3 regions of the Acidovorax sp. 1608163 genome follow, and region 2 is predicted to be linked to each of the others. Evidence: predicted binding sites of a transcription regulator. Region 2 holds the regulator's gene; each other region holds the start of a gene.
What was found. The regulator FNR, encoded in region 2, switches genes on or off when oxygen is low (the NO sensors DNR and NnrR bind a similar motif). The targets are predictions, from matches to a motif close to TTGATNNNNATCAA.

Region 1: the regulator FNR is predicted to act here: its motif matches at 921-934, upstream of cobA (uroporphyrinogen-III C-methyltransferase).
Region 3: the regulator FNR is predicted to act here: its motif matches at 1,047-1,060, upstream of EAG14_RS08805 (OmpW family protein).

What each region holds. Positions count from the first base shown of each region.
Region 1 covers NZ_CP033069.1:262,944-265,203, reverse strand. The annotation lists gene EAG14_RS01135 (cytochrome D1 domain-containing protein) at 1-386, opposite strand, end outside; gene EAG14_RS01130 (cytochrome c) at 407-808, opposite strand; gene cobA (uroporphyrinogen-III C-methyltransferase) at 996-1,871, shown strand; one part of gene EAG14_RS01120 (IS5 family transposase) at 2,023-2,260, opposite strand, start outside.
Region 2 covers NZ_CP033069.1:1,770,466-1,772,725, reverse strand. The annotation lists partial or broken gene hemN (oxygen-independent coproporphyrinogen III oxidase) at 1-199, opposite strand, end outside; gene fnr (fumarate/nitrate reduction transcriptional regulator Fnr) at 389-1,111, shown strand; gene EAG14_RS07985 (hypothetical protein) at 1,161-1,454, opposite strand; gene EAG14_RS07980 (FixH family protein) at 1,533-1,814, opposite strand; gene ccoG (cytochrome c oxidase accessory protein CcoG) at 1,860-2,260, opposite strand, start outside.
Region 3 covers NZ_CP033069.1:1,948,186-1,950,445, reverse strand. The annotation lists gene EAG14_RS08810 (ATP-binding protein) at 1-227, shown strand, start outside; gene EAG14_RS08805 (OmpW family protein) at 376-975, opposite strand; partial or broken gene EAG14_RS08800 (DUF808 domain-containing protein) at 1,130-2,120, opposite strand.

The sequences.
Region 1 (2,260 bases), 1.5 Mb from region 2:
GTGCCATCGGCGCTGATGGCGCCGCCAATGGAGTTGCCCGCCTGCATCACCCGGTGCACCGTGCGCTCGCGCAGCAGGTCCACCTGCGTGAGGCCGCCATCGCGCCCGAACACATAGGCATAGCGCCCATCGCGCGAGAACACCACCGAGGCGTGCGACAGATCGCCCAGCCCGGTCACCTCGCCCAGCAAGGTGCGCTGGCTGGTGTTGACCACCGTGATGGCGCCCCGTGCGCGCTGGATGACCACGCCCAGATCGCCCGTGCCGCGCAGGGTGTCGGCGGTGGGCGCCGCACCATCGGCCAGGGCCGCGCAGCCGCTGGCCCACAGGGGAGAGGCCGCCACCGCAGCGCTGGTCGCCAAGGACAGCCAGCCGCGCCGGTGCATGGCAGGAAGGGGAATCGGGTTCATCGAGCGGGTCTCCGGGGTTCTTCAGGAAAGCCATCGGCCAGTTGCTGCGCCACCCACTGGGCTTCGTCCTGGGTGAGCATGGCGCTCCAGCCCGGCATGGGAGTGCCAGGGCGGCCGCCGTAGATGGTGGAAGCCATGGACAGCAGGGGCTTGCCCTCCAGCGCCTGGGGCGTGAGGGCCGGGCCCAGCCCGCCCGTCAGGCGCATGCCGTGGCACGAGCCGCAGTCTTGCCGCACCATGCGCACCAGCGCGCCCTGGCGCTCGGGGCTGGGGGCGGCGGGGGCAGGTTGCGCGACAGCCATGCCTGCCAGCCCCAGGCCGGCACACCAGGCCAGACAGGCGGCGCCCAGGCGCGCACGCACCGGGCTGGCCTGCGGGGAGAGGGGGTTGTGTGTCATGTCTTCACCGTGGGTGAGCGTGGGCGGCGTGGCATGCGCAAGACAAGTGCTTGCCCTGCGCCGGTCGTCACCGCCAATGAACGCATCGTCTCGCGGCTTGCAAGCGCCGACCTTGAACTAAGTCAAGGTCGGGCGGTGCATTGCGTTTAAACATCGGGCCTGTTCCCATCACACAACGAGATCCACGATGAGCCCGATGAACGACGCGACCGGCACCGCCGCAGACAGGGCCTGCGCGGCCCAAAGCCCATGCCCGCAGGCGGGTCATGTCACGCTGGTAGGCGCGGGCCCCGGCGACCCGGATCTGCTCACCCGCAAGGCCTACCGCGCGCTGCAAAGCGCCACCCTGGTGCTGTACGACCACCTGGTCGGCCCCGCCGTGCTGGACTGCATCGCCCCCGGTGCCGAGCGCATCTACGTGGGCAAGGAGTCCTCGCGCCACACTCTGCCGCAAGAGCAGATCATTGAACTGATGGTGCGCCTGGCCCAAAGCGGCCGCAGCCTGGTGCGCCTGAAGGGCGGCGACGGCTACATCTTTGGGCGCGGCGGCGAAGAAGTGCAGGCCCTGGCGCAAGCGGGCATTGGCTTTGACGTGGTGCCGGGCATCACGGCGGCGCAGGGCGCAGGGGCCTCGGTAGGCATCCCACTGACGCACCGCGACCACGCCTGCACCCTGGTGTTTGCCACCGGCCACCTGCGCGAAGACCGCACCGTGGGGCTGGACTGGGAACTGCTGGCCCGCCCCCGCCAAACCGTGGTGATTTACATGGGTGTGGGTGCCCTGCCCGCCATCTGCAGCCAGCTCATCGCCCACGGCCTGCCCGCCGACACACCCGCTGCCGTGGTGGAAAACGCCACGCTGCCCACCGAGCGCTGCCTGGCCGCCACCCTGGCCACCCTGCCCGCACTGGCCGTGGCCGAGAAGGTGCAGCCCCCGGCCCTCATCATGGTGGGCCAGGTGGTGCAGCTGCACGCGCTGCTGGCGCACCCCGGCATCGCCTTGCAAGCCCAGCCTGCCGCAGCAGAGGCCGCCCGCCAGGCGCCGGAGCTGGTCACTGCCTGATCGGGTCAAACGCTATTTTTTATATAGCTGCTAGCGCTTATTCAACAAGCGCTAGAGGCCATTTTCATGCCTAACCAGGCCCTGCTGGGCCTGCGGGTGCTGCGCCACGTCCATCGCCCCACGGGCTGGTAGGCCGGGCCTAAGAACCTGTTCAAGATCTTTTGAGCAGCAGAGCCAAGAATGCCAGATGGACGAACTGCAAGCTGGTGTTCAGCAACCTCTCGCAGTTCTTCCACAACCGCCTGTTCTTCTCCAACCAGGCAAAGCTGCGCTCCACCACCCAACGCTGGGGCATCACCTTGAACGTATGCAGTTCACTGCGCTTGGCGATCTGTGCCACGACGTGTCCGCCCAGAATGTCTTGGACGCCCTGGGCAAACGGCCGGCCC
Region 2 (2,260 bases):
GCGACTCGCAAAATGGAATGTGCACGTACAGTGACAATGGCATTGCCTTGGCACCTGTCCCCAGATGCCTCTGCGCCAATGCCAAGGAATATTCCTCTTGGCCAAATGCCTCCACGAAACGGTCTGCCGTGGGGTAGGAGGTGTATCGAGGACCTGGCACGTCAAAGCGGGTCAGGAGTTCTGGGGTAACTGCGGTCATGGGGATATCCTTGCGTACTAGCTTACTGTGCCGCACCCCTCCTCTTGCGTCCTTGACCTGCATCAAGTGAAGTCATCTCCACAAGAGCGACAATTTGATGCATATCATCTGCCACTACTCGCAGACCGAGGCATACCGGCCTCCCTCGTCGTGCACGATATGCCCGAACATCAACCAGGTTTCTGTGCCATGAATCCGCTCACCATCAAAGTCGCTTGCTCCAACTGCAACCTCCGCGAGCTTTGCATGCCCGTTGGCCTCAATGACGAACAGCTGCAGCGCATCGACGAGGTGGTGGCCGTGCGCCGCAAAGTCAAGCGCGGTGGCACACTCTTTCGCAATGGCGAAGCCTTCACCTCGCTGTACGCCATTCGCACGGGTTTCTTCAAGACCTGCGTAGCCACTGAAGATGGTCGCGATCAAGTCACGGGCTTTCAAATGGCCGGGGAGATCATCGGCCTGGATGGCATTGTGAATGATCACCATACCTGCGACGCCGTGGCATTGGAAGATGCCGAAGTCTGTGTGATGCCGTTTGATCGCATTGAAGAACTATCACGCGAAGTGACTGCACTACAGCACCATGTGCACAAAATCATGAGCCGCGAAATCGTGCGCGAACACGGCGTGATGCTCCTTTTGGGCAGCATGCGGGCTGAAGAGCGTTTGGCAGCCTTCCTTCTCAACCTGGTACAGCGCCTGCATGCCCGCGGCTTCTCTCAATCAGAGTTGGTGCTGCGCATGACCCGGGAAGAAATTGGCAGCTACCTGGGCCTCAAATTGGAAACCGTGAGCCGCACCTTCTCCAAATTCGTAGAGGATGGAACTGTCGAAGTTCGCCAACGCCACGTGCGAATTTTGGACACCGACGCGCTACGCCGCATCGTGAACAACCAACAAGCCTGCCACTGATCGGTTGGGTCTTGAGGCATGCCGACTAACGGAGGCATGCCATCCGGCCTCATGGGCAAGACGGTGTCTTGCGGCAATCGTCAGGTCGATCTTGGTCAGGCACAGGACAGCGGTTGAGTTCAAACGGTGACATGGCCAGCAGCGTGGTCAAAGCGCCGGACGCCATGGTCAGCACCCAGAAGGCAAAGAAGGCCAGCGTGTACACCCCCAGCCGAGACAATGCCAGCGGCTGCCCAAACCAGTGCAGGTCTTGGGGGTCAACCATTGCAAACACCAACACCTCCAAAGCCCCGGCGACCAAAAAGGCCGGCCAAGCAATCCACATCAAACGCTGTGTCCACATCGTGGTGTCTCCGTATGGTTTTGAGAAGGCATCGATGCCTGGGCCTACCGCACCGCCATGAAGGCCCAGGCTCCGCAACTAGCGGGGCTGGTCTTTGAGCGGTGTCACGGCATGGTTGCGGCCCTTGAGCGCAGGCGCCATGCCAGGCTGCGGGTTCTCCAGCCTCTTGTTGATATCAATGCCTTGCTGGTAGTAGTCTTCAGCCACAACGGGGTCAGGGCTGGAGACGGCAATCCACAAGGTAACGAAGCCCGCTACCACGACGATAGCGGGGCCAGAGAGCACCAGCCAAACATGGCCAAACTTCCACCAAGGAGCCGCCTGAACGGGAGCGGGAGCTGAAGAGGAAATCGAAGACATAGCAAACTCCATCAAAACGGGTAAGACAGCGAGACCACAGGCTGCTTACCGAGGAACCAAAAAGACCGTTTTTTCCGATACATGGGCGCCACCACCTTCCGCCCCAATCTCAAACGTCACAGGGTGCGAACCCGGCGTTGCGGACCCATAGGGCACCTGCAAGCGCACCGCCACCCAACGTGACTGCGCAGGCTCAATGTCCACAGCAGACTCCGATACAACCTCCAAGCCTTCCAGCCCCTTGGCTGCTACGTGGTAGCGCTGAGGCGACTCCGTCGCATTCATGATCTGGATACGGTAGATGTTCTCCAGCTTACCGCCCGCAACGATGCGAGACAAGGCGGCGCGATCCCGCACAACGTCGACCTTCAAAGGCGTTCTGGTCATCAGGCTGGCAAGCATGGCCACACACAAGGCCACCAGCACGGCGCTGTAAATCAACACAC
Region 3 (2,260 bases), 180 kb from region 2:
TGGACTCGGGCCCCGGCATTCCACAGCACTTGCATGATCTGATTTTTGAGAAATTTCGCCAAGGCAGCGCCCAGGTGAGCAGTGAGCATGGAGGCACAGGCTTGGGCCTGGCCCTGTCCAGGGCGCTGGCGGAGTTGATGCATGGCGAACTGACCGTCACCTCCACACCCGGCGAAGGGGCGCGGTTCACACTGTCCTTGCCTTGCACGGAGCCGACAGCGGGCTAACCCAGGTTCTCATCCACGCGAAATGACCGGGGGTTGATTCGTTTCGTGCCAACACACCCGGCCCCCGTGAAGCCATAAAAAAAGCCAGCGCAGATGCGCTGGCTTTCCCCACCAGAATGTGCGCAGCGTTGCCGCTGCGCAAGGCGCATCAGAAGCGCCAGCCGAGGCCCACACCCACCAGAACAGGGTCCACCTTGAACGTGCCAATCTTGGCGCCTGCCAAGCTCACGTCGGTCTTGATGAAGACCTTCTTGACGTCCAGGTTCAGATACAGGTTCTTTTGCAGCGGAATGTCCACGCCCACTTGCAGGGCTGCACCAAAGCTGTTGCGGTCAATGTCTACGCCAGCGGGCAACTTCACGCTGGAAAAGCGTGTGTAGTTGATACCAGCGCCCACGTAAGGCTTGAAGCTGCCCATGGGCATGTGGTATTGCACCAGCAGCGAAGGAGGCAGGTGCTTGAGCGTGCCAATCTTGCCGCCCAAGGTGCTGGAGCTCAGGTTGTGCTTTTGGGGCACGGTCAACACCAGTTCAGCAGCAATGTTGGGGGTGAAGAAGTACGACACGTCGACTTCAGGAATGACCTTGTCGTTGATCGACAGACCGAGGCCGGTGCTGTCTTTGTTGGCGCTATCGAGGTTCACGGCACGGGCACGCACCAGCCAAGGGCCTTCGGCTTGCTGCGCAAACGCAGCGCCCGAAGTCATCATTGCGCACAGAACGGCCACGGTCAGCAGGTTTTTCTTCATACAGAACTCAATGCAGTTGAACGGGGACGACCCCCGTGTTTGTATTGGGCCTGTTAGCGAAATGGTCAACCTTGCCACAGGTCAAACAACCCCGTGTTTACCCGAGGCGATTCGGTCGGCGCCCATTCAATCGACGGGCCAGGTGCCGCCCCCTTCAACCTTGGGTGGCAGGACTGCCGCGCAAACGTTGCACCGCCGTTACGGCCACAAGCACCACCACCCCAGCGAGCAGCCCAATCAACGCATTCACCCCATTGGGAACCAAAACCGACCACAAGCCCCCACGGGCCACTGGGCTGCCACAGTACCCCAACCTTCGACGGCGTGGTGCAGCCAAGGCACACCGTGCACCAAGATACCGCCCCCACCAGGAACATGGCGGCAGTGCCAGCCACCGACAAGCCCTTCATCAGCCAAGGGGCCGCCCACAAGATGCCACGACCCATGGCCTGGGCAGCACTGCTGCTTTTGCGATGCAGCCACAGGCCAAGGTCGTCCAACTTGACGATGCCTGCCACGAGACCGTACACACCCAACGTCATGATGAATGCAATGCCGCTGAGCACCATGACCTGCTGCGCAAAGGGCGCGTTTGCCACCGTGCCCAACGTGATCGCAATGATCTCGGCGGACAAGATGAAGTCCGTGCGCACGGCACCTTGGATCTTCTCCTTCTCAAAAGCCACCATGTCCACGGCAGGATCGGCATTGGCTTTGACCAGGCTGTCGTGCTCTGCCTGGGCTTCTTCTTGTGGGTGCAAAAACTTGTGGGCCAACTTTTCTGTGCCTTCAAAGCACAGGAAAGCACCACCGAGCATTAACAGTGGCGTCACAGCCCAGGGCGAAAAAGCGCTGATCAGCAGCGCCGCAGGCACCAGGATGACCTTGTTGATCAAGGACCCCTTGGCCACCGCCCATACCACCGGGATTTCACGGTCTGCGCGTACGCCCGTGACCTGCTGGGCGTTCAGCGCCAAATCATCGCCCAGCACGCCAGCGGTCTTTTGCGCGGCGACCTTGGTCATCACGGAGACATCGTCGGCCATGGCCACGCTCTTTTTGGCCGCCACTTTGGTCATCAACGCGACGTCGTCAAGGATGGTCGCGATGTCATCCAATAAAGCTAAAAGGCTGCCTGCGGCCATGGAGTTTCCCCAACGAAGTCAATGAACCCGCGGGACTATATCAACCAGGTCCATCGGCTTACCCAAAAGCCGCCCTCGCCCACAGCCCATTGGGCTCACCTGCAACACCCCCATCCAGACCATCCCTGCAGATGCATCCA